DNA from 4 places in the Cupriavidus gilardii genome. Region 2 is predicted to be linked to each of the others. Evidence: predicted binding sites of a transcription regulator. Region 2 holds the regulator's gene; each other region holds the start of a gene.
The links. Region 2 encodes sigma-54, which starts transcription at its own class of promoters, with help from an activator protein. Its sites were predicted from a motif close to TGGCANGNAANCTGCTTT; they were not measured.
Positions count from the first base shown of each region.

Region 1: a site for sigma-54 is predicted at 2,600-2,617, ahead of FOB47_RS17410 (PQQ-dependent methanol/ethanol family dehydrogenase). Genes of this name have one in related genera too.
Region 3: a site for sigma-54 is predicted at 4,501-4,518, ahead of urtA (urea ABC transporter substrate-binding protein). Genes of this name have one in related genera too.
Region 4: a site for sigma-54 is predicted at 5,310-5,327, ahead of FOB47_RS09915 (amidohydrolase/deacetylase family metallohydrolase). Genes of this name have one in related genera too.

Region 1 covers NZ_CP054626.1:1,561,631-1,569,294, forward strand. Annotated here, with positions in the region: gene FOB47_RS17395 (ABC transporter permease) at 1-679, shown strand, start outside; gene FOB47_RS17400 (quinoprotein dehydrogenase-associated SoxYZ-like carrier) at 676-1,485, shown strand; gene FOB47_RS17405 (quinoprotein relay system zinc metallohydrolase 1) at 1,482-2,450, shown strand; gene FOB47_RS17410 (PQQ-dependent methanol/ethanol family dehydrogenase) at 2,738-4,471, shown strand; gene FOB47_RS17415 (c-type cytochrome) at 4,553-4,894, shown strand; gene pqqE (pyrroloquinoline quinone biosynthesis protein PqqE) at 5,069-6,241, opposite strand; gene pqqD (pyrroloquinoline quinone biosynthesis peptide chaperone PqqD) at 6,213-6,485, opposite strand; gene pqqC (pyrroloquinoline-quinone synthase PqqC) at 6,482-7,174, opposite strand; gene pqqB (pyrroloquinoline quinone biosynthesis protein PqqB) at 7,171-7,664, opposite strand, start outside.
Region 2 covers NZ_CP054626.1:366,605-374,268, forward strand. Annotated here, with positions in the region: gene FOB47_RS11875 (LON peptidase substrate-binding domain-containing protein) at 1-116, opposite strand, end outside; gene rapZ (RNase adapter RapZ) at 201-1,082, opposite strand; gene FOB47_RS11885 (PsiF family protein) at 1,319-1,609, opposite strand; gene hprK (HPr(Ser) kinase/phosphatase) at 1,786-2,757, opposite strand; gene ptsN (PTS IIA-like nitrogen regulatory protein PtsN) at 2,830-3,285, opposite strand; gene hpf (ribosome hibernation-promoting factor, HPF/YfiA family) at 3,665-4,018, opposite strand; gene FOB47_RS11905 (RNA polymerase factor sigma-54) at 4,068-5,546, opposite strand; gene lptB (LPS export ABC transporter ATP-binding protein) at 5,738-6,562, opposite strand; gene lptA (lipopolysaccharide transport periplasmic protein LptA) at 6,645-7,274, opposite strand; gene lptC (LPS export ABC transporter periplasmic protein LptC) at 7,355-7,664, opposite strand, start outside.
Region 3 covers NZ_CP054626.1:1,041,146-1,048,809, reverse strand. Annotated here, with positions in the region: gene urtD (urea ABC transporter ATP-binding protein UrtD) at 1-178, opposite strand, end outside; gene urtC (urea ABC transporter permease subunit UrtC) at 175-1,434, opposite strand; gene urtB (urea ABC transporter permease subunit UrtB) at 1,431-3,068, opposite strand; gene urtA (urea ABC transporter substrate-binding protein) at 3,189-4,445, opposite strand; gene FOB47_RS14980 (MaoC family dehydratase) at 4,648-5,127, opposite strand; gene FOB47_RS14975 (MaoC family dehydratase) at 5,147-5,599, opposite strand; gene FOB47_RS14970 (acyl-CoA dehydrogenase family protein) at 5,819-6,937, opposite strand; gene FOB47_RS14965 (acyl-CoA dehydrogenase family protein) at 6,951-7,664, opposite strand, start outside.
Region 4 covers NZ_CP054624.1:2,195,342-2,203,005, forward strand. Annotated here, with positions in the region: gene FOB47_RS09895 (SRPBCC family protein) at 1-141, opposite strand, end outside; gene FOB47_RS09900 ((2Fe-2S)-binding protein) at 185-682, opposite strand; gene FOB47_RS09905 (FAD binding domain-containing protein) at 679-1,509, opposite strand; gene FOB47_RS09910 (xanthine dehydrogenase family protein molybdopterin-binding subunit) at 1,506-3,983, opposite strand; gene FOB47_RS09915 (amidohydrolase/deacetylase family metallohydrolase) at 3,993-5,276, opposite strand; gene FOB47_RS09920 (MarR family winged helix-turn-helix transcriptional regulator) at 5,644-6,162, shown strand; gene FOB47_RS09925 (MBL fold metallo-hydrolase) at 6,216-7,193, shown strand; gene FOB47_RS09930 (LysR family transcriptional regulator) at 7,213-7,664, opposite strand, start outside.

The sequences.
Region 1 (7,664 bases), 1.2 Mb from region 2:
GGGCTTTCAGAACGTGTTCGGCGTCGCCATCATTCCGCCCTACGACACCTATGTCGAATACAAGGTCTATCTGACCCCCGGCCTGCTGGCGATGATCGCGCTGTTCAACGGCATGCAGTCCTCGCTGGCGATGGTCTACGACCGCGAAATGGGCGTGATGCGGCTGCTGCTGACGGCGCCGCTGCCGCGGCCATGGTTGCTGGCGTGCAAGCTCGCGGCCGGTGCGCTGCTGTCGCTGCTGCAGATGGCGGCCTTCCTGCTGGTCGCGGTGCTGTTCGACGTGCCGGTCGACTATGCCGCGCTGGCGATGCTGCTGGCGGCGATGACGCTGGCCGCGCTGATGCTGGGTGCGCTGGGCCTGGCGCTGTCGGTGCATGTGCGGCAGCTGGAAAACTTCGCCGGCATGATGAACTTCGTGATCTTTCCGATGTTCTTCATCAGCACCGCGCTGTATCCGCTGTGGAAACTCGAGGAATCGGGAGCCGAGCCGATCCACCAGCTCGCGCGGATCAACCCGTTTACGCATGCGGTCGAGGCCATCCGTTTTGCGCTGTATGGCCAGGCGGCATGGGGCAGCCTCGCCGTGGTGGCCGCGTGTGCCTGCCTGTTCTTCGGCGTCGCATTGTTCGGCTACGACCCGCAGCGCGGCATGGCAAGGCCGCTGGGGAAGCGGGCATGAGGCGGCCTGCCTGGCCCCGCCGCCATGGCGGGCGCGGCCGCGGGTGGCTCGGCACGCTGCTGGCCCTGGCGGCGGTACTGGCCGCGGCACGGGGGCATGCGGCGGCCGATGCCGATCCCTTCGCCTCGCCGCAATGGCCCGCGTTGCGCGCCGAGATGCTGGGCAATGCGCCGGCGGTGTTCGATCCGCGCGTCAAGGTCGTCGGCCCCGCTTTCGCCGAGGATGCGCTGAACGTGCCCATCGCGTTCGATGCCTCCGCGCTGGGCGAGGTCGACAGGATCGTCGTGGGCGTCGACCGCAATCCGATCCGCCAGGTGCTGACCTTCACGCCTGGCAGGCTCAAGCCCGCCCTGTCCTTCCGCTTCAAGCTCGAACAGGGATCGCCGGTACGGGTGGCGGCGCGCACGCGCGACGGGGTCTGGCATGTCGGCGGACTGCTGGTCGACGCCGCCGGCGGCGGCTGCACGGTGCCCGGCGTGACGCGCAAGGATGGCTCGTGGAGCGCGACGCTGAACCGGGTCGAGGCCCGGCGCTTCGCCGCGCTCGATGGCGGCGGTGGCCGGGTCCGGATCCGCGTGATGCATCCAATGGATACCGGCCTCGTGGCGGGCATCCCTGCCTTCCATATCGAGCAGCTGGCCCTCGTCGACGGCCGCCGCGAACCGCTCGGCACGCTGGAGCTGCACGAGCCCGTGTCGGAGAACCCGATCTTCTCGTTCGACCTGCGCGAGCCGGCTGCCCAACCGCTGGCGGTGACCGGCCGCGACAACAACGGCAACCGTATCGACGCCAGGGTGCTGCCATGAGCAACAGGCTGGCCACGATTGCCCTGCATATTGCCCTGCTGTTGCCCGCATCGGCATTCGGCGACGGGCTCGTGGGAAGGCCGCTGCAGCCGCCCGACTACCGCCTCGCGCCGCGCGGCATCGGCGACGGCGTCTGGCTGCTCGAGGGCGCGAACGCCGACTTCGCGGTCGGCAACGGCTGCAACATCATCAATACGGCCTTCATCGATACCGGCGACGGCGTGGTCGTCGTCAATACAGGACCGTCGCGGCGCTACGGCGAGCAGCAACGCGTGGCGATCGCCAGCGTGACGAAGGCCCCGGTCCGTCTGGTGCTGAACCTGAACCTGCATCCCGACTACTTCTTCGGCAACCAGGCCTACGCCGACGCGACCCCGGCGGCGCTCGCCGGCACCGTCGCCGGTGCTGCGCGCGAGGCCGGCTCGTATGCCGACAACCTGTATCGGCTGTGCGGAGACTGGATGGCCGGCACCGAACCGGCGCCGCCCGCCATGACGATCGAGCCGGGACAGCGCACGATCGGCCGCCATCGCTTCGAGCTGCTGCACCTGCAAGGCCATACCGGCGACGACCTGGTGCTGATCGACCATACGGCGCGCGTGATGTTCGCCGGCGGCCTCGTCTTCCGCTCGCGCGTCCCGACCACGCCGCACGCCGACATCCCACGCTGGCTGGCCAGCCTGGACGTGCTGGAACGCCGGATGCGCGAGGACGGCTTGCGTCTGCTGGTGCCAAGCCATGGCCCGGCGCTCGATCGCGCCGATGCGATCGCACAGACGCGGAATTACCTGCGTTGGCTCGACACGCGCCTGCGCCAGGCCGCCAGAGAGGGCCGCGATCTCGCCGAGGTCATCGCGATGCCGGTGCCGGCGCCCTACTCGGAATGGGCCGCGATGCCGGCCGAATACCTGCGCAACGTCACGCACCTGTATCCCGCGTACGAACGCGAGGCATTGGCGCCATGAGCGCCTGTGCCGGGGCTCGGGCAAGAGGTGCTCCATTCCGCGACAGCGATTGTTGCGCGTTAGCGCGATACGGCCCGGTACGGCGCATCTGCGCAGTCGATCGCGGCGCGAAATGGCCCGCCAACAACGGGAATTTTTCACGGCTGGCGTGGCACGCGATTTGCGGCTTGGCGCAGCGGCGCGGCATCGCCGATCGGCTCGTGCCGCGCCTATGGAAGGACCACCGGGAAATCCGCAGCAAAGATGATCGAAAACCGATGATCGACAAAAAGAGAGAGGAGCAAACGATGAGCAAGTTGAAGGTGCTGGTGCTGGCAACCGCCTGCGTGGCCAGCTTCGCCGCGCGTGCCGCGGTAACGGACGCGATGATCGAAAACGACGCGAAGAGTCCCGGTGATGTGCTGTCGTGGGGAATCGGACCGGAGGGCCAGCGCTTCTCGCCGCTGGCAAGGATCAACACGAAGAACGTCGCGCGCCTGGTGCCGGCGTGGTCGTTCTCGTTCGGCGGCGAGAAGCAGCGCGGCCAGGAATCGCAGCCGCTGATCCATAACGGCAAGATGTTCGTTACCGCTTCGTATTCCCGGATCTTCGCGCTCGATGCCAGGACCGGCGCCAAGCTGTGGAAGTACGAGCATCGGCTGCCCGAAGGCATCATGCCCTGCTGCGACGTGGTCAACCGCGGCGCGGCACTTTACGACAACCTGGTCATCTTCGGCACGCTCGATGCGCAACTGGTGGCGCTCAACCAGGACACCGGCAAGGTCGTGTGGAAGGACAAGATCGACGATTACGCGGCCGGCTATTCGTACACGGCGGCGCCGATGATCGTCAAGGGCCTGGTGCTGACCGGCGTGTCCGGCGGCGAGTTCGGCGTGGTAGGCCGCGTCGAGGCGCGCGACGCGAAGACCGGCCGGATGGTCTGGGTCCGCCCGACCGTCGAGGGTCACATGGGCTATCGGTTCGACGCCGAGGGCAACAAGATCGAGAACGGCATCACCGGCAACCTGAACGCCAGCTGGCCCGGCGAGACCTGGAAGACCGGCGGCGCGGCGACCTGGCTCGGCGGCACCTACGATCCGAAGACAGGGCTGGCCTATTTCGGCACCGGCAACCCGGGGCCGTGGAACAGCCACCTGCGCAAGGGCGACAACCTGTACTCGTCGTCGACGGTCGCCATCGATCCGGCCACCGGAAAGATCGTCTGGCATTACCAGAACACGCCGAACGACGGCTGGGATTTCGACGGCGTCAACGAGTTCGTGACCTTCGATCTGGACGGCAGGCGCGTCGGCGGCAAGGCCGACCGCAACGGCTTCTTCTATGTCAACGACGCGCGCGACGGCAAGGTGCTGAACGCCTTCCCATTTGTCCGCAAGGTGACCTGGGCAAAGGACATCGATCTGAAGACCGGCCGGCCCAACTTCGTCGCGGAAAGCCGTCCCGGCGATCCCGCCGATCAGAAGAAGGGACAGTCGGTGTTCGCGGCGCCGGGCTTCCTCGGCGGCAAGAACCAGCAGCCGATGGCATACAGCCCGCAGACCCGCATGTTCTACGTCCCGGCCAACGAGTGGGGCATGGACATCTGGAACGAGCCGATCACCTACAAGAAAGGCGCGGCCTTCCTTGGCGCGGGTTTCACCATCAAGCCGCTGAACGAGGACTATATCGGCGCGCTGCGCGCGATCGATCCGAAGACCGGCAAGATCGTCTGGGAGGTCAAGAACAATGCGCCGCTGTGGGGCGGCGTGATGACGACCGCCGGCGGCCTCGTGTTCTGGGGCACGCCCGAGGGCTATCTGAAGGCGGCCGATGCGAAGACCGGCAAGGAGCTGTGGCAGTTCCAGACCGGCAGCGGCGTGGTGGCGCCGCCGGTCACCTGGGAAGAGAACGGCGAGCAGTTCATCGCCGTGGTGTCGGGCTGGGGCGGCGCCGTGCCGCTGTGGGGCGGCGACGTCGCCAAGCGCGTCAACTTCCTCGAGCAAGGCGGCTCGGTCTGGGTGTTCAAGCTGAGCAAGGTCTGAGCGTTTGCCGTACAGGCCGGCGCCAACGCATGCGATTGCCGCATGCGATGACGGCGCCGGCCGCATTCGAATGGGGGACTCATGCTGAAAGAACAGATTCGACGTATCGCGCCGCCCGGCGCGGCCGCGCTGGCCATGGGCCTGGTGCTCGCCGGTTCGGCGCACGCGGCGCCCGATATCAAGGCGCTGGCCCACAAGAACGGCTGCTTCTCCTGCCACGGCATGCAGGGCAAGCTGGTCGGGCCCGGCTTCGCCGAGGTCGCCGCCAAATACAAGGGGGACGGCGAAGCCGCAGGCAAGCTGGCGCGCAAGATCCAGGAAGGCGGCAAGGGGGTATGGGGGCGGATTCCGATGCCGCCGCATCCTTCGCTGAAGGACGAGGAAGCGAAGCAGCTGGCGGCGTGGGTGCTGGAGGCGGGCTGAACGGCGGCCCTTGCGAGGCGCGATGTTCCATCGCCCTCCATCGCCGTCCATCGCCCCCTCCGCACCCCTCTCCCGCAAGCGGGAGAGCGAGCTTGATGCCGGCAGCGCGACCGCTCGCCACGCTGCCGTTCTCTCCTCCGCTCTTCCGCTGCCGCGTTTTCGCGCCTTCGCGCTCTACCCCTCGCTCAACCGCAGCGAATTGGCATCGGTGCGGAACAGCAGCGGCGCCTCCCTGCCCCGCTCCACGCGTCCCTGGGCCAGCACGGCGGCAAGCCGGCCCTGCGCCACGATGGCACGCACGCGATCGTGATCGCCGGACCGGTCGCAGACCGGATCCGTCGCGTCGGCGTCGCCGGTCAGCTGCCATGCCTGGCAGCGGCAGCCGCCCGCGTCGGCCTCCTTGTCCTCGCAGGAACGGCATGCCCCCTTCATCCACGCGGTGCCGCGATAGCGATTGAATGCCTCGCTGTCGAACCAGATCTCGCGCAGTGGCATGTCGTTGACGTTTGGCAGCGCGAGGCCCGGCAGCATGCGGGCGGCGTGGCAAGGCAGCGCCGTGCCGTCGGGCGCGACGCCCAGGAACGTCGTGCCCCAGCCGTTCATGCACTTCTTCGGCCGCGTTTCGAAATAGTCCGGTACCACGAACAGAATGCGGCAACGCGAGCCGATGCGCCGCCGATAGCGCTCCACCACGGCCTCGGCCTCGCGCAATTGCGCGGCATCGGGCATCAGCGCGAGGCGGTTGCGCCAGGCCCAGCCGTAGTACTGGGTGTTGGCCAGCTCCAGATACTCGGCGCCCATCTCCAGCGCCATTTCGATGATGGTGCCGACATGCGGCAGGTTATGCCGGTGCAGCACGCAGTTCATCACCATCGGATAGCCGTGCGCCTTGATCATCCGGGCCACGCGCCGCTTCAGGTCGAAGGTGCGGGTGCTGGACAGGAAGTCGTTCAGCTCGCGCGTCGAATCCTGGAAGGACAGCTGGATATGGTCGAGCCCCGCCTCGCGCAGCGCCCCCAGCCGATCGTCGGTCAGGCCGACTCCGGAGGTGATCAGGTTGATGTAGAAACCGAGCTTGCGCGCATGCGCGACGAGCGCTTCGAGATCCTTGCGCATCAGCGGCTCGCCGCCGGACAGTCCCAGCTGCACCGCGCCCAGCGCTCTGGCCTGCGTCAACACGTCCAGCCACCGCGCGGTATCGAGCTCCGCGCCGTGCCGCGCATAGTCGACCGGATTCGAGCAGAACGCGCAGTGCAGCGGGCAACGATAGGTCAGCTCGGCCAGCAGCCACAGCGGCGGGCCGGGACGCGCTGCCGCCTCAGGCGAGCCAGCCGCGTTCGAATGCATGTTTGACAAAGGCATGGACCTCCGCGGCGATTCCCTGTACGTCGTAGGCGCCCTGCAGTTCGTCGATCAGCATGTCGAGCGTGCGTGAGCCGTCGCAGCGCCGCAGGATGGCCGCCGCGCTGTCGTTCAGCGTGACCATGCCCTCGGGATACAGCAGCACCCAGGCCTGTTGGGCCTCTTCCCATTGCAGGCGCAGCGTCCGATGCAGCGTCGGCATGCCGGTGTGCGGGGATGGCGCGGTCATGGATAGGCCCTCTCGATGGCATCGAGCATCGACCACAGCACGTCGAGCTTGAACTGCAGGATCTCGAGCGCGCGCCGCTGCTCGGCCGGCGTACGGAAATGTTCGAGTGTCACGCGCAGGCCGTGGTCGACGTCGCGCTGCGCCAGCGGAATGCGCGAGCGGAAATAGTCCAGTCCGCCGCGCTCGATCCAAGGGTAGTGCTCGGGCCAGCCTTCCAGCCGCTGCTGGTGGATCTCCGGGGCGAACATTTCGGTCAGCGAAGAACAGACCGCCTCCTGCCACGGCGCGCTGCGCGCGAAATTGACGTAGGCGTCGACGGCGAAGCGCACGCCGGGCAGCACCAGCTCCTGCGACCACAGCGCCTGGCGCGGCAGGCCCACCGCCTCCCCGAGCCGGACCCAGGCTTCGATGCCGCCGGGGTCGCTGTCCGTGCCGTCATGGTCGACGATGCGCTGCACCCACAGCCGGCGTGTCTCGCGGTCCGGGCAGTTGGCGAGAATGGCGGCGTCTTTCTGCGGGATACGGACCTGGTAGTAAAACCGGTTGGCCACCCAGCCGCGGATCTGTTCCGGCGTGCAGTGTCCCGCCGCCATGCGGCGATGGAATGGGTGATGAATGTGGTAGCCCGACTGCTTCGCGCGCAGTCGCGATTCGAATTCGACAGGGCTCCACGCGGTGGCCTGCGTCATAGCGCGATCTCCATGCCATCCCAGGCGACCTCGATGCCGTGCGCGCGCAGATGGCGGCGCTGCGGCGACCGATCGTCGAGAATCGGATTGGTGTTGTTGATATGGATCAGGATCTTGCGGGAGGCCGGCAGCGCGTCGAGCACCTCAATCATGCCGCCTGCGCCTGACAGCGCCAGATGACCCATCTCGGCCGCGGTCTTGTTCGACAGCCCGTGCCGCAGCATCTCGTCGTCGGTCCAGAACGTGCCGTCGACCAGCACGATATCGGCACCGCGCAGTTCTTCCATCAGCTCGGCCGTCACCTGCCCGAGGCCCGGCGCATAGAACACGCGTCTGCCGGCGGCAGTCTCGATCCGCAGGCCGATATTGTCGCCACGCCGGGGCGCGTGCCGGTTCGGCGAATACGGTGGTGCCTTGCTGTCGAGCGGCACGGGCGTGATGGTGGCGCGCTGCAGCGGCGCAATGCGCAACGGCTTGCCATCGAGCGGCA
Region 2 (7,664 bases):
CGCAGCGGCAGCCGGCCGCCGGGAAACAGCACGGTGTGAAGCGGAAACAGCGGCAGGCTGTCGACTTCGATGTGGAGCGGTGCCGCGTGATTGGACGCTGCGGAACTGGAAGACATGCGATCCCGAGAAGACCATCGCTCACAAGGCGGGGGAACGCACATTGCGCCGCCGCCGGGATCCACCGCCCTGGTGGGGCCGGATCAGCTTACCGGCACCAGCTCGCGGTGTCTGACCAGCACATTACCATGCGCGCGGAAGTAGTTGGCAAGTCTTTCCGCGATATAGACCGAGCGGTGCTGGCCGCCGGTGCAACCGATTGCCACCGTCAGATAGCTGCGGTTGTCGGCGACGAAGCTCGGCAACCATTTCTCGACATAGGCCCGAATGTCCTCGGCCATCGCCAGCACCATCGGCTGGCTCTGCAGGAAGTCGATCACCGGCGCATCGCGGCCGGTCAACGGCCGCAGTTGCAGGTCGTAATACGGGTTGGGCAGCGAGCGCACGTCGAACACCATGTCGGCATCGCTCGGCACGCCGTGCTTGAAACCGAACGACGTGAACAGCAGCGTCAGCTGCAGATTGTCGTCGCGGATGAAGTCCTTGATCCAGGCGCGCAGCGTATTGGTGCGCACATTGCTGGTGTCGATCCGGTGCGCCGATTCGGCCAGCGGACTCAGCAGCTCGCGTTCCATCTCGATCGCTTCGATCAGCGGAGTCTCGGTCGGCGCGGGCGCACCGCCCGCACCGCCCGCCGCCAGGCGCACCGACAGCGGATGGCGACGCCGCGTCTCCGAATAGCGCTGCACCAGCGAATCGGTATTGGCGGTCAGGAAGACCACGCGGACCTCGTGTTCGGCGGACAGGCTGCGCAGTGTCTCGGGCAGCCGCGCCAGCGATTCGCGGCTGCGGATATCGGTGGCGATGCCCAGATGCGTGTAGCCCTCGGCCGCCAGATAGCGGGCCAGTTCGGGAATGAACTGCGCGGGCAGGTTGTCGACGCAGTAGTAGCCTGCGTCTTCAAGCACGTTCAATGCAACCGATTTGCCGGAGCCGGAAATGCCGGTGATGAGGACGATGCGCATAACGCTTGAAGGATAGCATCGCGTGATGATTGCGTCATGACGGTCCGGTGACATCCGCGGCCGGGGAAGGCGTGGCAGGCGGGAAACGTGGCGAAAGCGTGCGAAAGCCGCGCAATGCACGCGCAGGGCGCCGAGAACAGCGAAATAGCAAAGAAAAAGGCGAACCGCCGGGTGCCCCGCGATTCGCCTTGATCTGGCCTTGGCCCGCTCCGGAACAATGCCGGATCAGCGTGCCGTCATGCGGACAGGCACTCCTTCATGAACGCCTTGCGTTCGTCGCCCTTCTTGCCGCTCGCCTGCGCGTTGCAGGCCTTCATCTTCTGCTGCTGCGAGTTGCCCGCGGTGGCGGGCTTGGCCGACAGGCATTCCTTCATGAAGGACTTGCGCTCGTCCCCGGTCTTGCCGGCTGCCTGCGCATTGCATGTCTTCATCTTGCTCTGCTGGCTGTTGCCGGAGGCGGTCTGGGCAAAGGCGCCCGTGGCGACCAGTGGGCACAGCAGCACGCAGGTTGCGATCAGTGTCTTCATGCTGGAATCTCCTGACTGAGGATCGGGTCGCCAAGCGCAGGATGCGCAACGGCGCAGGCTGGGCGTGATGCCCATTACAGCACAAAACGCTGAAAACCCCAATCAGGTTGACGCTGTCTGCGTGTCGGACACGCCGATGCGTCAATGTGGTCTCGAGCCGCGCTCGGCGCAGCCGCTCAGAGCAGACGGCCCTGGCCGCGCGAGGCCGCGTCGGCCTGCATCGCGGCACGCTGGCGATCCATGAAATCGCGCAGCGTGTCGATGCCGCGCAGCCGCAGGATCGTGTTCCGGACCGCCGCCTCGACCAGCACCGCAAGGTTGCGGCCGGCCGCGACCTGGATCTTCACCATATGGATGGGCAGGCCCAGCACGTCCAGATATTGCGAATCGAGCGGGAGCCGTTCGAATTCCCCGTCGTTGCGGCGCACCAGCTGGACCACCAGCTTGAGCTTCATCTTTCGGCGCACCGCGGTTTCGCCGAAGATCGTCTTGATATCGAGCAGGCCCAGGCCGCGCACTTCGAGCAGGTTCTGCAGCAGCGGCGGGCAGCGCCCCTCGACGAAATCCGGGCCAAGACGCACGAAGTCGACCGCATCGTCGGCCACCAGGCCATGTCCGCGCGAGATCAGTTCCAGGCCCAGTTCGCTCTTGCCCAGACCGGATTCGCCCATGATCAGCACGCCCATGCCGAGGATGTCGAGAAACACGCCGTGCATCGTGACGCGCGGGGCGGAGATGCGCGACAGATACAGCCGCAGATGGTCGATGACCGCGGCCGACGACACCGGCGTCGTGAACAGCGGCGTCGACGAGCGGGTGCAGCGCAGTTCCAGGTCGGGCGGCGGTTCCATGCCGTCGGCGACGACCAGAAACGGTGGCTCCAGCAGGATCAGTTCGCCCATCTGCCGCTTGCGCGTTTCGTCGTCGAGCCGCTGGTAGTAGGTAATCTCCGGCTTGCCGAGGACCTGGATCCGGTTCGGGTGGATCAGGTTCAAGTGACCGACCAGGTCGGCGGCCGAGGTCGCCTCGCGTGCGAAGTCGAGGTCGAAGGCGCGATCGGCGCCTTCCAGCCCGGCCACCCAGGACAGTTTGAGGTCGGCTGCGTTGTCGTCGAAGATCGACTGGGAGGTGACGCCGGTGAGTTCCATGCGGGATGAGGCGGGGCGCTAGGGCGGTGGTGTATGCGGTGGGCGCGGCTGTGCGCGCTTATGCCGGAAGGGTCAAGGATGCCATTGCACCAGCAGCTGGTGAATCGCATCGGGCGTCGGCAAAGCGGCGAGGCCATCGCGCATGTCGCGATCGGACAATAGCTGAGCAATTTCCGACAGGATTTCCAGATGCTGCTGCGTGGCCTGTTCCGGCACCAGCAGGAAGATCAGCAGCGAGACCGGCTTGCCGTCGGGCGATTCGAACGGGATCGGCTCGGCGAGCCGCATGAAGGCAGCCAGCGGCTGTTTCAGTCCCTTGATGCGGCCATGCGGGATGGCGACGCCGGCGCCGAGTCCGGTCGAGCCGAGCGATTCGCGGGCGAACAGATTGTCGGTCACCGTGGCGCGCGCCACGCCATGGTTGTTTTCGAACAGCAACCCGGCCTGTTCGAACACGCGTTTCTTGCTGGTGACGCTGACGTCGAGCGAGATATTGCCGGGCGGCAGCAGTTTGGCCAAACGGTTCATTTGAAAATGCGCGGAATTCCTGATACTGGCGCCGCCATGCGGTTCTCGCCGGCGTGGGCCGGTCTGCCGTTGCTGGGCGGTGCGTTCGTTGCCGCCGCTTCCCGACTATCAGCGTGCGGCACATTATAGTGCAGGGGGGCTCCCTGCCGTCCGATGCCGATCGCCCCGAGCGGCATTGCGCAGGAAACGGGGCGGGCATTCTCTAGATGTATTGCACAGCATACACCGGGAAGCCCGCCAGACGGAACCCCATTCCGGTTTCATCCTGCAGGCTGCAAGGAGTGGCGCCGCGCGACCGGCGCAAAAAAGCCGTGCTCCTGGCACGGCTTCCTTCCTCGCTTCAAGGCGGGCCGTCGTCCGGCCGCGCCGAATCATCAAGCTACTGCTGGGCCTGACTGGCCGCGAAGCTGTGGTACTTCAGCGATTCGCGGTCGTGGCTCTGCACCTTGTCCTTGTAGCGGATTACCTGCCGGTCCAGCTTGTCGACCAGCATGTCGATCGCCGCATAGAGATCTTCGTGATGCGCCTCGACAAAAATGTCCTTGCCCTTCAGATGCACATTGATTTCCGCGCGCTGACGGCGATCCTTTTCCTTTTGATTGTCGACCGATAGCAGCACGCTGACGTCAATAACCTGATCGAAATGCCTGAGGATTCGCTCCAGTTTCGTTTCCACGTACTCACGCAGCGAAGGCGTGATGTCCAAGTGGTGTCCACTGATCTTGAAGTTCATAGCGCTTCTCCTTCTGAAAGAGCCGCACCAGGCAGGCGATGCGACTCGGCTACAAAGACTTGCGAAGGTTCACGGCCGGGATCTTCAAGGCTTCACGATATTTGGCGACGGTACGTCGCGCCACGACGAAGCCTTGTTCCCCCAGCAGTTCGGCAATCCGGCTGTCGGACAACGGGTTTCTGGGGTCTTCGGCTCCTATCAGCTGCTTGATCAGCGCACGGATTGCGGTGGAAGAGGCGGCACCGCCGGTCTCGGTCGATACATGGCTGCCGAAAAAATATTTCAGCTCGAATGTCCCCATCGGGGTGGCCATGTACTTGTTGGTCGTCACACGAGAAATAGTCGACTCGTGTAGACCCAGTGTATCGGCTATCTCCCTCAAAACCAAGGGGCGCATCGCAATTTCGCCGTGCGTAAAGAAATTCTTTTGCCGCTCCACGATGGCTTGTGCGACGCGCAAAATGGTGTCGAAACGCTGCTGGATATTTTTGATGAGCCAGCGCGCCTCCTGCAGTTTCTGCTGCAATCCCGCGGCGCCGGTATCGCCTTTCGCACCGCGCAAGATCTGCGCATACATGTCGTTGATGCGTAGCCGCGGCATCACATCGGGATTGAGCTGGGCGATCCAGTTGTGGCCGCTCTTGCGCACGAATACATCGGGCACCACGAAGTCCGCTTCCGGCCGGCTGTAGGCGTGGCCGGGATATGGCGCGAGCGAACGGATCAACTCGTGCGCGGCCTTCAGCTGCATGTCGTCGACCTGCAGCGCCTTCTTCAGCCGTGTGTAGTCGCGCGCGGCCAGCAGTTCGAGGTGATGGCGGACGATGGTCATCGCCAGCTCGCGCTGCGGATGTTCGATGCGGCGCAGTTGCAGCGACAGGCACTCTGCTGCGTTGCGTGCGCCGACCCCGGGCGGATCGAAGCTTTGCAGCAGCGTCAGCATCGCATGCACTTCGTCGAGTTCGAATTCGAGCTCTTCCGGCAATTCGGACAGGATTTCCTCGAGCGACGCGCTCAGATAACCGTCGTCGTCGAGCGATTCGATCAGGAAAATCGCCAGGCCCTTGTCGCGCGTGGAGATTTTCAGCGGCGTCAATTGCTCCATCAGATATTCGCGCAGCGTGGGCTCGGCATCGCGCAATTGCAGCGGTGTTTTCTCGTCCTCATCGCTTTGCGGACGGCGGGCGAAGTCGTCCAGGCTCCAGTCGCCGCCATAATCGTCGCCCGCGCCGTCGGCATAGCCTTCGTCGGCTGCGGCGGCGCCGTCCGCGTGCGAGTCCGCGGGCGCCGCCGGTTCGGCGGGCGAGGTCGTGGTGGCGGTCTGCACATTGACCGACCCGTCGGCGGCAACGCGCAGCGGGCTTTCGATCCAGTCGTTTTCGCGTTCGAGCAGCGGATTCTCGGTCAGCGCCTGCTCGACTTCCTGTTGCAGTTCCAGCGTGGACAACTGCAACAGCCGGATGGACTGCTGCAGCTGCGGCGTCAGGGCCAGATGCTGGGAGAGGCGTAGCTGTAGCGACGGTTTCATGCGGCCTATTTTATGCGCAACTTCGGCCGCGATGGAACGGAATTTGCTATCGGAAGTTTCGATTGCGTGGTCAGAAGCGATTGCCTGATGGATCACCAGAGGAGGATCGTGGCATCGCTTGCCGGCGTGCGAAGCGGCGGCCCCGCAGTGCGGGGGAGTCGCGCGGCGGACCGCCCGATGTCAGCGCACCATTACATGCGGAAGTTTTCGCCCAGGTAGACGCGCCGCACCGATTCGTTGGCGATGATTTCCTTGGGCTCGCCTGCCGCCAGCACCGCGCCCTCGCTGATGATGTAGGCGTGGTCGCAGATGCCCAGCGTCTCGCGTACGTTGTGGTCGGTGATCAGCACGCCGATATTGCGCGCCTTCAGGAAGCTGACGATGCGCTGGATTTCGCCCACGGCGATCGGATCGACGCCGGCGAAGGGTTCGTCGAGCAGGATGAAGCGCGGCGCGGAGGCCAACGCCCGCGCGATCTCGACGCGCCGCCGCTCGCCGCCGGACAGCGACAGCGCCGGGTTGTTGCGCAGGTGCGCGATTTGCAGGTCGTCGAGCAGGCTGTCGAGGCGGCGCTCGATCTCGGCCGCGGACAGCGCCTTGCCGTTGTCGCGCTGCAGTTCCAGCACCGCGCGGATGTTCTGCTCGACATTGAGCTTGCGGAACACCGACGCTTCCTGTGGCAGGTACGACAGCCCCATGCGCGCGCGCTCGTGGATCGGCAGGCCGCTGATGTGCTGGCCATCGAGCACGATGTCGCCTTCGTCGAGCGCGACCAGGCCAACGATCATGTAGAACGAGGTGGTCTTGCCCGCGCCGTTGGGGCCGAGCAGGCCAACGACCTCGCCGCTCTTGACGTCGAGCGACACGTCCTTGACCACGGTGCGCGAGCCGTAGCGCTTCTTCAGATGGCGCACCACCAGGTTGCTGGTGACGGGCATCGTGCCGGCGCCAGCGCCGGCTGCGGTATTGGCGTTGGCGGCTGGAGCGGTGGCGGTAGCGGTGTCGGCAACGGACATGTGGGCAATCCTTTGATGCTGCGTGATGCGAAGCTGGCGGCGAAGCGCGTGCGGCGTGGGCCGGGGGCGGGCCGGCAAGCGCTCAGGGTTTGGCCGTCGGCGAGCCCTTCAGATCGACACCGGCACCGCTGCCGCCGGTTCCCTGGCTCTGGCGCGGCGACAGCACCGCGCGCACGCGGCCGGACGGGTTCGCCGGCGCCGCGTTGCCGCTGCCGCCGGCCGCGGTGTAGAACTCGTTGCGGCTGTCGTAGGTCAGCACCGCGCCGCGGATCTCGTCGACGATCTTGGCACCGGCCAGGCGCGCCATGCGGGCATTGCCGATCAGCTTGGCGACCTCCTGCTTGCCGTCGTATTCGATGCGGTCGCCCCAGCCGTCGATGTACTCGTCGACGTTGTCGCGCTTCTGCCGGATGTAGGCCTGCTTGCCCCCCTTGGAAGTCGCCACCGCGTACTGGTAGCCCTCCGGGTCGGTGCGGACCTCGGCGGCATCGGACTTCAGCACCATGGTGCCCTTGGTCAACACCACGTTGCCGGTCAGCGTATAGATCTGCTTGACGTCGTCGTAGCTGGCGTTGTCAGCCTCGAGCACCAGCGGCTTGTCGCGGTCGGCGCGTTCGGCGAGCGCCGGCAGGGCGAGCGTCATGCCGGCGGCGAAGGCGAGCAGCACGGCGGTGGCGCGGCGGCGGGTCCAGGTCGTCAGGGTCAGGGTCATGTTGGCCACGATGGCGTTGATTGGCGTTGTCCGGGAGGGATCGTTCGAAGGTTGCGTGGCGGGCGCGGCGGCGCGATGCGTCATGGCTTCGCGCCGCCGCCGCGCGGCGCCATCACGATGGTGCCGCGCACATTGCCGAGCAGGTTGACCTCGCGCGTGACATTGTTGAAGACCAAGCCGTTGGCGGTCATCACCGACGGGCCGCGGGTCAGCTTGACCGGCTTGTCGGTCTTGACGATGTCGTCGTTGATCAGGATCTGGAAGTAGCTCGAGGTCGCGCTCATCTGCGGGTCCTGCGACGGATCGGCGCCCTGCACGCGGACGATATGGGCGTTGCCGAACAGGTCGATCACGCTCGCGTCGGCGTTCATCCGGCCGAGGTCGGCAGTG
Region 3 (7,664 bases), 670 kb from region 2:
GGTTCAGCGCGCGAAAGCCGTCGAACTGCACGGTGACGTCTTCCAGATACAGGATCGGGCCGTGCGAGACATCGATGGTGCCGCGCTCGAGCACGCGGCCCAGGCCGGTGGCGTCGCCGCTTTCCGCCTGCGCCGCGTCGTGGCGCGGATCTGGGTTCGGTTGCGTTGCGGCGATCATGCTTCTCCTCCGCTGCGGGCAGCCGGCACCGGGATTGGTGCGGCGATCGGTGCGGCGGGCGTCGGCGGCGGCACGGACGAAGCGGACGAAGCGGAGGCGGCGGACGGCGCCGGCACGCGCGCACCGTCGGCGCGGCGCAGGCGTGCCAGCAGGCCGACCACGCCGTTGGGCAGATACAGCGTGACCAGCACGAACATCGCGCCGAGCAGGAACAGCCAGTACTCGGCGAAATGCGCGGTGAACAGCGTCTTCGCGCCATTGACCAGGAAGGCGCCGATCACCGGGCCGATCAGCGTGCCGCGTCCGCCGACGGCGACCCAGACCGCCATCTCGATCGAGTTCGCCGGCGACATCTCGCCCGGATTGATGATGCCGACCTGCGGCACATACAGCGCGCCCGCGATGCCGCACAGCACCGCCGAGAAGGTCCAGACGAACAGCTTGTAGCCGAGCGGGTTGTAGCCGGAGAACATCACGCGCGTCTCGGCGTCGCGCACCGCGGTGACCACGCGGCCGAGCTTCGACGTCACGATATAGCGGCAGGCGATCAGCCCGCCCAGCAGCGCGAACGCCGTCAGCACGAACAGCACGGTGCGCGTCTCCGGTGCGGCGATGGCAAAGCCGGCGATGCGCTTGAAGTCGGTGAAGCCGTTGTTGCCGCCGAAGCCTGTCTCGTTGCGGAAGAACAGCAGCATCGCGGCATAGGTCATCGCCTGCGTGATGATCGACAGGTAGACGCCCTTGATGCGCGAGCGGAACGCGAAGAAGCCGAACAGCCAGGCCAGCACGCCGGGCACCAGCACCACCAGCAGCAGCGCGTAGCCAAGATGCTCGGTGCCGTGCCAGAACCACGGCAGCTCCTTCCAGTCGAGGAACACCATGAAGTCGGGCAGCTCGCTGCGATAGACACCGTCGCGGCCGATCGCGCGCATCAGGTACATGCCCATCGCATAGCCGCCGAGCGCGAAGAACAGCCCGTGGCCCAGGCTCAGGATGCCGCAGTAGCCCCACACCAGATCGAGCGCGATCGCCGCCAGCGCGAAGCACATGATCTTGCCGATCAGCGTCAGCGCATAGGCCGACAGATGCAGCGGATGCGTGTCGGGCAGCACCAGCGCGCACACCGGCACCACCACGGCGGCGAGCAGCGCGACCAGCGCCAGCACCAGCCAGCCGCGCGTGGAGAACAGCGGCTGGCGCGCGGGCACCGCCAGCGTGAAAGCGCGCGTTCCGGGATCGATCGAACCTTGCATCATGCCTCCGCGCTGCGCCCCTTGAGCGCGAACAGTCCCTGCGGCCGCTTCTGGATGAACAGCACGATCAGCACCAGGACGATGATCTTGGCCAGCACCGCGCCGTAGAACGGCTCGATGAACTTGTTGATGATCCCCAGGCCGAAGGCGCCGACGATGGTGCCGGCCAGCTGCCCGACGCCGCCCAGCACGACCACCATGAAGGAATCGATGATGTAGGCCTGCCCCAGGTCGGGGCCGACATTGCCGATCTGCGACAACGCGCAGCCGCCGAGCCCGGCGATGCCCGCGCCGAAGGCAAACGCATAGCTGTCGACCTTCCAGGTCCGTACGCCGACGCACGCCGCCATCGTGCGGTTCTGCGTGGTGGCGCGCACGAACAGTCCGAGCCGGGTGCGATTGAGCACGGCCCAGGCGATCGCCACCACGGCCAGCGCGAACACGACGATGACGATGCGGTTGTACGGGATCACCAGCCCAGGCATCCACTGCACGCCGCCGCTCATCCAGCTGGGGTTCGCCACCTCGACGTTCTGCGCGCCGAACAGCATCCGTACCGCCTGCATCAGCAGCAGGCTGATGCCGAACGTCGCCAGCAGCGTTTCCAGCGGACGGCCGTACAGATGGCGCAGCACCAGCCGCTCCAGCACGAAGCCGACCGCGGCGGCGGCGAGGAAGGCCGCGGGCAAGGCCGCCGGCAGATACCAGTCGAAGGCATCGGGCAGATAGGCGCGGAACAGCGACTGCACCAGCCAGGTCGCATAGGCGCCGATCATCAGGAATTCGCCGTGGGCCATGTTGATCACGCCGATCAGGCCATAGGTGATGGCCAGGCCCAGCGCGGCCAGCAGCAGCACGCTGCCCAGGCTCAGGCCGGCGAACAGGTTGCCGATCAGTTCGGCCTGGCGTTCGCTGGCGCGCAAATTGTCGAGGGCCTGCTGCGCGGCGGCACGCAACTGTGCGTCGGGCTCGCGGTACTGGCCGCTGTCATCGCGCTCGACCAGAGGCTGCAGCCGCTGGCGCGTGGCCGGATCGCTGTCGCGGCCCAGAATGCCGATCGCTTCCAGCCGCTCTTCGCGGCTGCCGTCGGCGAGCACGGTATTGGCCCAGATCACGTCGAGTCTGGCGCGCAACGCGGTGTCGGCCTCCGACTGGCGCGCGGCGGCGACGGCCTCGCGCGGCGCGTCCTCGGGACGCTCGAGCAGCGCCGCGATCGCCCGCGCGCGCACCGTGGCGTCCGGGGAGCTCAGCAGCAGGCTGCCGGCCGCGCCGTCGACCTGCGCGCGCAGGCTGTTGTTCAGCGTCAGCGATAGCAGCGCGCCGGCATCGACCTCGACCGGCTTGCCGGTGATCGCGTCGATCGCGCGCTCGCCGTCGACGCGCACCATGCCGATGCCCGGCGCGAACTGCAGCGTGTCGTCCTGCAGCGCCTGCAGGATCGGACCGGCCTGCTTCGGATCGGCCTTGGCCAGCGCGGCGATGGCCGCGCGCTTGGCATCGAAATCGTCGTCGGCCAGGGGCTGCAGATCGGCCTGGGTCAGCGCGGCGGCCGCCCACAGCGCGGGCGCCGCCAGCAACAGCAGCACGGCGAGCGTGGCGCGCCACCAGGGCGCTCGGGGCAGCAGGGGTCGAGGCATGAAATCGGTATCGGAATTCGGTGAAAGAGAGAGGCACGGCTGCGGTGCCGTGCCGCCGGCCGTCCCGCGTGCGGGAGACGGCCGGAAAAGCCGGGTGGCCTCCCCCACCCGGGCCTGGCCTTACATCACCTTGTCCGGCTTGCCCTCGTTGCCCGCGATGAACGGGCTCCACGGTTGCGCACGCAGCGGCTTCGGCGTCTTCCAGACCACCGAGAACTGGCCGTCGCCCTTGACCTCGCCGATCATCACCGGCTTGTACAGATGGTGGTTCTCGCCCATCGTCAGCGTGAAGCCGCTCGGCGCCTTGAAGGTCTGGCCGATCATCGCGGCGCGGACCTTGTTCGGGTCGGTGGTGCCGGCCTTCTTGACCGCCTGCGCCCACATGTGGATGCCGACGTAGGTGGCCTCCATCGGATCGTTGGTCACGCGCTTGTCGCCGCCCGGCAGGTTGTTCGCCTTGACCCAGGCCGCCCATTGCTTCTTGAACGCGTCGTTCTCCGGGTTCTTGACCGACATGAAGTAGTTCCATGCGGCCAGATGGCCGACCAGCGGCTTGGTGTCGATGCCGCGCAGCTCTTCCTCGCCGACCGAGAACGCCACCACCGGCACGTCCTTGGCCTTCAGGCCCGCGTTGCCCAGTTCCTTGTAGAACGGCACGTTGGAATCGCCGTTGATCGTCGAGATCACCGCGGTGCGGCCGCCCTGCGAGAACTTCTTGATGTTGGCGACGATGGTCTGGTAATCGCTGTGGCCGAACGGCGTGTAGACCTCCTCGATATCCTTGTCGGCCACGCCCTTGCTCTTCAGGAAGGCGCGCAGGATCTTGTTGGTGGTGCGCGGATACACGTAGTCGGTGCCCAGCAGGAAGAAGCGCTTCGCGCCCCCGCCCTCCTTGCTCATCAGGTACTCGACCGCGGGAATGGCCTGCTGGTTCGGCGCGGCGCCGGTGTAGAAGACGTTCTTCGACATCTCCTCGCCCTCGTACTGCACCGGATAGAACAGCAGCGCGTTCAGTTCCTCGTAGACCGGCAGCACCGACTTGCGCGACACCGAGGTCCAGCAGCCGAAGGTCACCGCGACCTTGTCGTTGCTGATCAGCTGGCGCGCCTTCTCGGCGAACAGCGGCCAGTTCGACGCGGGATCGACGACCACCGGGACCAGCTTGCGGCCCAGCACGCCGCCGCTCTTGTTGATCTCGTCGATGGCCATCAGCGCGACGTCCTTCAGCGACGTCTCCGAGATCGCCATCGTGCCCGACAGCGAATGCAGCACGCCCACCTTGATCGGCTCTTTTGATTGCGCGATCGCCAGCGGACTGGTACCGATCATCGCCGCGGCGGCCACCGCCGACAGCTTCAATATCTCACGTCGTTTCATTGCAGCTCCCTAGCTCGTATTGGTGTTCGAGGAAGAACGCACCCCGGCAGGGACTTCTGCAACTAGCGTGCCACCAAAAAAGAACGCGGCCTGTGGCCGCGTGGGTGACTGCATCGAGATCACGGCACCGTGGCGGTGCGCGCGCGCCTTGCATCACGATGGTGCGATGACGCAAAGCGGTGCGACGCACCGCGCCGGGGCGTCAGGAATAGCGCCGGCTGATCGATTCGGCGACGCAGACCGGACGATCGCTGCCCTCGCGTTCGATCGTGACCTCCCAGGTCGACTGCGCGCCGACCAGATCCGGTGCATTGGGCGGCGGCGCGATGCGCTCGACCTTCAGCAGCTTGATCCGCGCGCGCAGCCGGCTGCCGACCGGCACCGGCGCGGTGAAGCGCACGCGGTTCAGGCCGTAGTTGACGCCGATCTTGACGCCCGGCATCTGCATCGCGCTCTGCATCAGCGCGGGCAGCAGCGACAGCGTCAGGAAGCCGTGCGCGACCGGCGCGCCGAACGGCGATTCGCGCCGCGCGCGTTCGGGATCGACGTGGATCCACTGATGGTCGCCGGTCGCCTCGGCGAACAGGTTGACCTGGTGCTGCGTGATCTCGGTCCAGTCGCTGACGGCAACCTCCTGCCCCTGCAGGCCCTCGAGCTCTTCCAGCGAAGCGATGGTGCGCATCTTCTCTCCTTGTCCAATGTCAGGACGGCCGGCGGCCGTACATGCCCATGCCCTTGACGGTGCAGACCAGCTCGCCGCGCTGGTTGACCGCCTCCCACTGCGTGTGCACGACGCCGCGATCCGGCTTGGACTGCGACGGCCGCTTGTCCAGCACCGACACAAACACGGTCAGCGTGTCGCCGGCATAGACCGGCTTGAGCCAGCGGATCTCGTCGACGCCGGGCGAGCCCATGCTGGCCGACTTCGACGTCATGTTGTCGACCAGCATGCGCATCATCACCGCGCAGGTCATCCAGCCGCTCGAGATCAGGCCGCCGTAGATGCTTTTCTTCGCCGCCTCCCTGTCGACGTGGAAGGGCTGCGGATCGTACTGCGTGGCGAAGCTGACGATCTCGTCCTCGGTGATCAGCCGCGAACCGAGCTCGCGCCGACTGCCGACGACGAAGTCTTCGAAGTACATGGTGTCGGACATGGGGTCTCCTGGGTCCTCGTATCGAATGCGTTTCTCCCTCGCCTCTCAGCGGGAGAGGGTTGGAAGAGGGGCTGGTGTCGACCGCCATCGGTACTGCGACCGCCGCTGCCCTCTCCCCCGCCCTTCTCCCGCCCGCGGGAGAGGGGAGAAACCCTGAATACAAAAAGCCGCGCCGGACGTTTGTCCGAGCGCGGCCTTGCTTGCCTCAGCGGCTGGCCATCATGCCGCCTGCTGGAATTCCGGCAGGCTGGCGAAGCGGCCAAGATGGTGGTCGACGTCGCCGAAGGTGGTGTTGATCAGCGTCAGCCGCTTGAACATGTGCGCGGCCGGCAGTTCGTCGGTGACGCCCATGCCGCCGTGGATCTGCACCGCTTCCTGGCCGACCGTGCGCGCGGCCTGTCCGACCCGCGCCTTGGCGGCGGACACGTAGCGGCGGCGCTCCTCGGGGCTCGCCTCGTCGAAGCGGGCCGCGGCCAGTAGCGTGATCGAGCGCGACTGCTCGGCATGGATGAACATCTCGACCATGCGGTGCTGCAGCGCCTGGAAGCGCGCGATCGGCACGCCGAACTGCTGGCGCGTCTTGGCGTACTCGATGGTGGCGGCGGTCAGCGTGTCCATCACGCCCACGGCCTCGGCGCACAGCAGCACCGCGGCGTAGTCGGCGACCTGCTCGAGCAGCGCCCAGCCCTGACCTTCGGTGCCCAGCAGCTCGCCGGCGGCGTCCTGGAACGTGATATCGGCCGCGTGCAGGTTGTCGATCGTGCGGTAGTCGCGGATGGTGACGCCCGGCGCCTTCGCATCGACCAGGAACAGCGAGATGCCATCCTGATCGGCATTGCCGCCGCCGGTACGTGCCGACACCACCAGCTTGTCGGCCTGGCCGCCGTGGATCGCCACGACCTTGGTGCCGTTCAGCTTGCCGCCCTTGGCGGTCACCCGCACGTCGTTCAGCGCATAGCGCGCCTCGCGCTCGTTAAACGCGGTGGCCAGCTTGACTTCGCCGCCGGCGACCTGTTCGAGTACGGCGTCCTGGCCGCCGGCCTGCTTCAACGCATAGGCGGCTGTCACCGTCGCCAGATACGGCTCGACCACCAGGCCGCGGCCCAGCTCCTGCATCACCACCATCATGTCGATGGCCGACCCGTTGAATCCGCCCTGGGCTTCCGGCACCGGCAGCGCGGTCAGGCCGAGCTCGACCAGCGCGCTCCATGCCGCTTCGCTGTAGCCGGTCTCGCTCTTGTAGGCCTTCTTGCGGGACTCGAAGTCGTAGCTCTTGTCGATGAAGCGGCGTACCGCGTCAGCCAGTTGCTTCTGCTCGTCGCTGAGATTGAAGTTCATGGTTCCTGTCTCCTCACAGCCCCAGGATCATCTGGCTGATGATGTTCTTCTGGATTTCGTTGGATCCGCCGTAGATCGAGGTCTTGCGGAAGTTGAAGTAGTACGCGGCCAGCGGCGCGGCATCGTCGTAGCCGGTCACCGCGTGCTCGGTCTCGCACTCCAGGTAGTCGCGGTCGAACGGCTGCGCGTACGGGCCGACCGCTTCGACCATCAGCTCGGTCAGCATCTGCTGGATCTCGGTGCCCTTGATCTTCAGCAGCGAGGCCTCGGGGCCGGGGCCCTTGCCGGCGCTCTCGCTCGACACCACGCGCAGCACGGTGATTTCGAGCGCCATCAGCTCGATTTCCAGCGCGGCGACCTTGGCGCCGAACACCGGGTCTTCCAGCAGCGGCTTGCCGTTCTTCTGCTGCTGGCGCGCGACGCGCTTCAGGAAGCCGAGCTCGCGCTTGGAATTGCCGACGCGGGCGATGCCGGTGCGCTCGTGGCCAAGCAGGTACTTGGCGTAGGTCCAGCCCTTGTTCTCCTCGCCGACGCGGTTCTCCACCGGCACCTTGACGTTGTCGAAGAAGACCTCGTTCACCTCGTGGTCCTCGTCGAGCATGATGATCGGACGCACGGTGATGCCCGGCGTCTTCATGTCGATCAGCAGGAACGAAATGCCCTCCTGCTTCTTGGCTTCGGGGTCGGTGCGGACCAGGCAGAAGATCATGTCGGCGTGCTGGCCGAG
Region 4 (7,664 bases), on a different replicon from region 2:
CGTCAGCGGCAACTTGCCGTCTCGTGGCGGCGCCGACAGCGACGCCCCCGGCAGGCAGGCAACGACGCCCTCGGTGTCGTGGAAGCAGCGCCATACCGCGTCGCGCGCGAATGGCAGCAGGAAGGTTTGTTGGAGTTCCATGCGGGGCTCGGCTTCTGGGTCGCGTCGGTCGCGTGGGTTGGCCTCAGGCGGGGTTCGCCGCGCCGGCGGGCCCGCGGGCGTCCAGCACGCTGCGTATCGCCCGCACCAGGCCGACATAGCCGGTGCAGCGGCACAGGTTGCCGGCAAGCTCGTGACGGATGCGCGCATCGTCGGCGTCGGGCAGGCGCAGCACGATGTCGCGCGCGGTGGCCAGCATGCCGGGCGTGCAATATCCGCATTGCAGTGCGTGTTCGGCGCTGAAGGCTTCGCGCAGTTGCGCCATCACGGGGTCGGCATCGAAATCTTCGATCGTGCGTACCTGCGCGCCGGTGCAGCTGACCGCCAGCACGGTGCACGAGCGCGTCGGCACGCCATCGACCTGCAACGTGCAGGCGCCGCAGACGCCCTGTTCGCAACCGAGATTGGTGCCGGTCAGATGCAGGTGTTCGCGCAGGAAGTCGGCCAGGTGCGTGCGGGGCTCGACGGCGGCGCTGACAGGCTCGCCGTTGACATGCAATTCGACAGGCATCGGGGACGTCATGCGCCTTCTCCGGTAAAGACCGCCAGCGCCGCGGCGGCGCGCCGCAACGCGACCGCGTGCAGCTGATATTCGTATGTGCCGGGCTCGAGCCCGGCCACGCACAGGTGGTGGTGCGCCAGCGTTTCGTCCCAGCGGTCGATCAGCGCGCCGGCGTCGGGGATCACGAACGGCGGGCCGTCGATGGCGCCGATCACCGCGCGCCGCCTGCCCTGCGCCGCATCGTCGACGAAGGCGCAGATCGCCTCGGCGAATTCGCCCGGCTTGCGGTTGACCTTGTAGTAGCTCCAGCGCGCGCCGGGGCCCAGCCGCGCGATCCGGACCGCGAGCAGCACTTCGTCGTCCGCGAGCGCCGTGGTGAATGCGCCGGCCATCCAGTCGCGCTGCGCAATCTCGCGTTGGCCGCGCGGGCCCGCCACGATGCAGCTGGCGTCGAGCAGCGCCATCACGTTGATCCAGTCGGCCGCCGGATCGGCATGGACCAGGCTGCCGCCCAGCGTGCCGCGGTTGCGCACCGCCCGATAGGCGATGCCGCGCGCCACCCAGGGCATCAGGCCGCGGCTCGGATCGGGAATCGTTCCGTCCTCGATCTGCGCATGCGTGATGCCGGCGCCGAGCTGGACCGACGCGCTCTCTTCGCGGCATTCGCGCAATGCCGCGATGCCGCGCAGGTCGATCAGCTCGGCCGGCTGCGCCAGCCGCAGGTTCAGCATCGGGCCGAGCGACTGGCCGCCGCCGAGCGCCTTGGCAAAGCCACCGCTGCCGGCCAGGGCGGCGATGGCCGCGTCGACGGTGTCGGGCCGCCGATAGTCGAACGGTGCCGGCTTCATGCCACCACCTCCGCCGGCGACGACGGCATCGGCCTGGCGTGGCCGGAATGCCCGGCATCCCCGGCACGGGCGTTGGCCAGCGCCGCGAGGATCGCCCGTGGACTCGCCGGCAGCTCGCGCAGCTCGGCGCCGAGCGGGCGCAACGCGTCGTTGACCGCATTGACGATCACGGCGGGCGAGCCGATCGCCCCGCTCTCGCCGATGCCCTTCTGGCCGAATTCGGTGTAGGGCGCCGGCGTTTCCATATGGTCGATGCGGATCGCCGGCACTTCGGTCGCACCGGGCAGCAGGTAATCGGCCAGCGTCGAGGCCAGCGGCTGGCCGTCCTCGCTGTAGCGCATCTCCTCGTACAGCGCGGTGCCGATGCCCTGCGCAGTGCCGCCGTAGACCTGGCCGTCGACCACCATCGGATTGATCAGCACGCCGCCGTCCTCGACGATCGCGTAGTCGAGCAGTTCGATCTTGCCGAGTTCGGTGTCGACGGCGAGCGCTACCGCATGGCACGCGTAGCTGAAGGTGCCGGTATCGCGCGTCGCCTGATAGGTCGTCATGACCTCCAGCCCGGCCGGATCGACATCGGCCGGCAATTTCTGCGGCTGCCGGTACCAGACATGGGCGAGCTCGGCCAGCGTCGCGCGGCTTCCGCCGGCCACCACCGCGCCGTCCTGCCAGCTGGCCGCCGGCTCTGGCATGCCAAGCAGATGGGCGCCGATGCGCAGCAGCCGGCTTCGCAACTGCTTGCAGGCCTGGCCCACGGCCCCGCCCGCCATCACGATCGAGCGCGAGCCCCAGGTGCCGGTCGAATACGGCGTGATCGCGGTATCGCCGAGCAGCACGCGCACCTGCCCGGTGTCGACGCCGAGCACCTCGTGCGCGATCTGCGCCAGCGTGGTTTCCATGCCTTGCCCGTGCGAATGCACGCCGGCACGGATCTCCAGCACGCCATCCGGCGTCAGCCGCACCACGGCCGGCTCGCGGCCCGGCACCATCGGAATGCCCCAGCCGTGATAGACCGAAGTGCCATGGGCGCCTTGCTCGCAGAACACCGCGAAACCGACGCCGATGCGGCGCCCGTCGGGCTCGCCGCGCTGCTGGCGCGCGCGCAGACCGGGCAGATCGATGGCCGCCACGGCGCGCCGCACGCATTCGGGGTAGTCGCCGCTGTCGAAATGCTTGCCGGTGATGTTGTCGTACGGCATGCGCTCGGGCGGCACCAGATTGCGCAGCCGGACCTGATGGGGCTCCAGCCCCGCCTCGACCGCGATCGCGTCCATCACGCTCTCGATCGCGAAGCAGACGCCGGTACGCGCCACGCCGCGATACGGCAGGATCGGCGGCTTGTTGGTCGCCACCGACCAGGTGCGGCAGCGATAGCGCTCCATCATGTAAGGCCCGGGCAGGATGCTGCCCACCTGCGCGGCCTCCAGGCAAGCCGAGAACGGGTACGAGGAATAGCAGCCCGAATCGACCGTGGCCTCGCAATCGACCGCCAGCAGGCGGCCATCGCGATCGGCCCAGGCCTCGATGCGATAGGCGTGCTCGCGGCAGTTCGCGTTGGCCGTCAGCTGCTCGCGCCGATCCTCGATCCAGCGCACCGGCCGCCCGAGTCGCATCGCCAGCCACGCGACGCAGACTTCCTCCGGCAGCAGGATGCCCTTGTAGCCGAAGCCGCCGCCGACGTCGGGCGAAATCACACGCACCTGCCCTTCGTCCAGGCCCAGACAGCCTGCCAGCCCCGTGCGGTTGATATGCGGCATTTGCGCCGCGGTGACGACCACCAGTTGGGCCAGGCGCCGGTCCCACCAGGCGACCACGCCGCGGCCCTCCATCGGCGCCATGCTCTGGCGCGCGGTACGCAGCGTGCGGACGACATGGATCGGCGCGCTGGCGCGGACGGCGGCCAACGCGGCCTCGTTGTCGCGGTCCGTGCCGACCGCCGTCGAAAGAAATACGTTGTCGCCCCAGTGCTCGTGCACCAGCGGCGCACCGGGCTCGCGTGCGGCCAGCATGTCCACCACCGCCGGCAGTTCGTCGAAGTCGACGAAGACCTGCGCGGCAATGTCCTCGGCCTGCGCGCGCGTCGGGGCCACGCACATTGCAATCATCTCGCCGACCTGGCGCACCTTGGCGTCGGCGAGCACCGGCTGCGCCGACGACTTGAATCCGGCCAGCCCGGAGTCGGCAACGATGGGCCGCACGCCGTCGAGATCGGCCAGCGTAAATACCGCATCGGCCAGCCCTTCGGGCTTCTCGATGCCACGGATGCGCGCATGCGCCAGCGGGCTGCGGACGAACGCGACATCGCGCATGCCGACCATCCGCAGGTTGGCGACATAGTCGCCTCGGCCCCGCAGGAAACGATCGTCCTCCTTGCGGCGCAGCCGCGCGCCGATGCCGCTGGTCTTGCTGCCGTTGTTGCCGCCGTTGTTGCCGCCGTTGCCGATGCGGTCGTCGTGCGCTGCCGGGGTCGTCATCGCGATCTCCTAGGCGACCTGCGCCACCGGCAGGATCGGTGCGGCGGCGTCGAAGCGCCGACCGGCGCGCAGGCAGAACGCCGGCTCCAGCATCCGCTCGGCCACCACCTGGGTGCCCTCGTTGTCGGCCAGCACCCAGCGGCCGCGCAGATCCTCCAGCACCGAGACGTTCGCCTCGGCCCCGACGCGCAGCGTGCCGGCGCCGTCGGTCAGCCCTGCCATGCGCGCCGCATTGACGGTGGCCATGCGTACCACGTGATCGAGCGGCAGACCGAGCGCCAGCATGCTGGTCATCGCCGACACCAGGCTGAAGCGGACACGGCCGAGGAACATGTGGTCCTGGTCCGGATGTTCCGCCGGCGTCCCTGCAGGCGCCGGCACGTGCGTGTTGTAGCCGTGCATGTCGGCGCCCAGCGTATCGGGCACGATGCCGGCTTCGAGCACGGTGCGCGCCATCCGGTAGCTGAAGTGCGAGCCGTGACCGACATCGATCTTCAGCCCGCGCGCCGCGGCCTCGCGCGCCAGCGGGTGCACGGTGCCGTCGCGGTTGACGAAGCCGCCGGGATGGCGGCTGAACGGGTGCGCCAGCACGTCGCCAGGCTTGAGCATGTCGACCACCTGCTCGAGGATCGTGTCGGGGTCGATCTCGTGCGCGGGGTGGCCTGGCATCGGCCACAGCTGGCCGAAATGGACATAGACAGGCAACCCGGTCTGACGGCCGATCTCGGCCGAGGCACGCATCACCTCGATGCCCCAGCGCGCAAATCCGCCCAGTTCGGCATGGGCCTTGATGCCGCGCACCAGATCGGCATTGGCCAGCGCCGCCTTCACCGTGGCATCGACATCGACGCATTCGGGCCGATACAGCTCGGCGTAGTAATGGCCTTCGAGGCCGCCGACCAGATAGGCCGACAGGAAGGCATGGATGCGGCTGCTTGCCGGCTCGGCGACGTAGTGCCGAAACCCGGGCAGCGTCATGCAGCTCGCGCCCCCCTGATCGATCAGCGTGGTGACGCCGGAGTGTACGCCGCACATGTCCGCGTTCAGACCGAAGCGTCCGGTCACGTACTGGTAGACGTGGGCGTGGGTATCGATCAGGCCCGGCAAGACCAGCTTGCCGCGGCAGTCGATGACGTCGGCAACGGCCGCCTCGGCGGGCAATGCCAGCGAGCTGTCGCCGACCGCGGCGATGCGCCCGTTGCGGATCCATACATCGCACACCGCGTCGATGCCGGCGTCCGGATCGATGACGCGGCCTTGCCGAAGAACGATGTCGCGATTGCTTGCAGTCATGCTGGCCTCATGGGGTGAAAACGCTGGCTGCAAAACGCAAGAACTTTGCCAGTGCCTGCCGGCGCTCGCCCCGCCTTGGCCGCAAACCGTTGCGGCGCAAGGCTTTGCGGTTTTCCGGCCGCTTTCCCGGATGCGGGGTATGCCACCTATTGGGAGAGGATGCGCATGCGCGGCCCTGGTGCCGGCGCACCGCCAACCGGCGCAGACGGATGCTGCGCGCGGCGGGCGTGCCCCTTTGCTGTGCAATACGGGGTATGCCACGTATTCGGCGATAATGGGCGGCCGATGTCGCGCTGGAACGGCTCGTGCTTGACCAGCCCCAATCTGCCGGCGGCGAAGCGCCGTCGGTTTCGGACCACCACACCGCATGACGACCACCAAACGACCCATTGCCATCAAGACCGAGATCGATGCCGCCCGGCACCGCTCCACGCTGCTCGGACGCCCCGGCTTCCTGATCCGGCGCCTGCATCAGGTCCACTGCTCGCTGTTCCTCGAGGAAACCGAGGCGTTCGGCATCACGCCGGTCCAATACAGCCTGTTGACCGCGCTCGAGCAGCACGGCGAACTGGACCAGAACACCGTGGCGCTCGAGATAGGCCTGGAGCGCACCACGGTGGCCGAAGTCATTCCTCGGCTGGAGGCGCGCGGACTGCTGCAGCGGCGGCAAAGCGAGACCGACCGGCGCGTCAAGCTGGTCAAGCTGACCCGCAAGGGCAAGACACTGGTCAGGAAGATGGAGGCTGCGGTTCAGCGCGCGCACGACCGCACCGTCGACCATCTGCCGCCGGCCGACCGTGAACGGTTCCTGCTGTATCTGATCCGGCTGGTCGAGGCGACCAACGAGCACGGCAGCGTGCCATACCGGCTGCCGCCCGCGGAGTGACCGTCTGCGGAGAAATGTGACGAGTGATACATTAGCGCCAGCGCGATTTCCGGCTGGTCGTCGCCCTTGCCGCTGCACTGTCGTGCGCTGCGCTGGCCGGCGCGCCGGCCCACGCGCAAGGCGTGCCCGCGCAGCAGCAGAGCCAGGTGCCCGGCTACTACCGGATGATGCTCGGGGAGTTCGAGATCACCGCGCTGTACGACGGCTATATCGATCTGGACCCCAAGCTGCTGCGCAACACCAGCGCCCGCGAGGTGCAAACCCTGCTGGCGCGCATGTTCGTCGAGTCGACCCCCGGCGTGCAGACCGCGGTCAACGGGTTCCTGATCCACACCGGCAAGAATCTGGTGCTGATCGACACCGGCGCGGGCGCCTGCTTCGGCCCCGCGCTGGGCAAGATCGTCGACAACGTTCGCGCGGCCGGCTACGACCCGATGCAGGTCGACACGGTGCTGCTGACCCATCTGCACGGCGACCATGCCTGCGGCCTCACGGTCGACGGCAAGCCGGCGTTCCCGACAGCGACGGTCCATGCATCGCAGATGGACGCCGACTACTGGTTGTCGCAGGAGATCGCCGACAAGGCGCCGGCCGAGGCCCAGCCGTTCTTCAAGCTGGCGCGCGATTCGGTCGCCCCCTATCAGGCGGGCGGGCGCTTCCGTACCTTCAAGGCCGGCGACGAACTGGTGCCGGGCATCGCCGCGGTGGCCGCGTATGGCCACACCCCCGGCCATACCGGCTACCTGCTGCGCTCGGAGAAGGACGGCAAGGCGCACAGCCTGCTGGTGTGGGGCGACCTCGTGCACAGCCATGCGGTGCAGTTCCGCCGGCCGGACGTGGCGATCGAGTTCGACGTGGACAGCCGCGCCGCGGTGCGCACGCGCAAGCGGCTGTTCAACGATGCCGCGCGCAACAAGCTGTGGGTCGCGGGCATGCACCTGCCCTTCCCCGGCATCGGCCATGTGCGGGCCGACGGCAACGGCTATACCTGGGTGCCGGTGGAGTTCGGCCCGATCCGCCCGGACCGCTGATGGCTGCTACCGGGGCGCACTAGCCCCGCTGCCGCTGATCCCGCCGCATCACGGCATCGCACATCGCCTGCAGGCGCGCCGCCATGTCGCGCGCAGGCGCCGACGGCTCCGGCCTGACATGCAGGCTCAGCTCGACCGGCGGCACCGCGCCGATCAGCGCCGGCTCGTCCAGCACCCGATGCGCGCGCGTGACCACGCGGCGCGGCAACAGGCTGATGCCAAGGCCGTCCGCCACCGCCGAGCTCAGGCTCGCGAGGCTGGCGCTGACGAAACCGATGCGCCAGCGCCGGCCGCTCGCCTCCAGCGCATGCGTCATCTCGCCGCGATACAGCGCGCCGCCGGGAAAGACGGCCAGCGGCACCGGATCGCGGCCGATGGCGGGACGCCGGCGGCTGTCGATCCAGCACAGCGGCTCGGGCCAGCTCGCCAGCCCCGCGGCGCTGCCCTCGCGCTGCTTGATCAGCGCCAGAT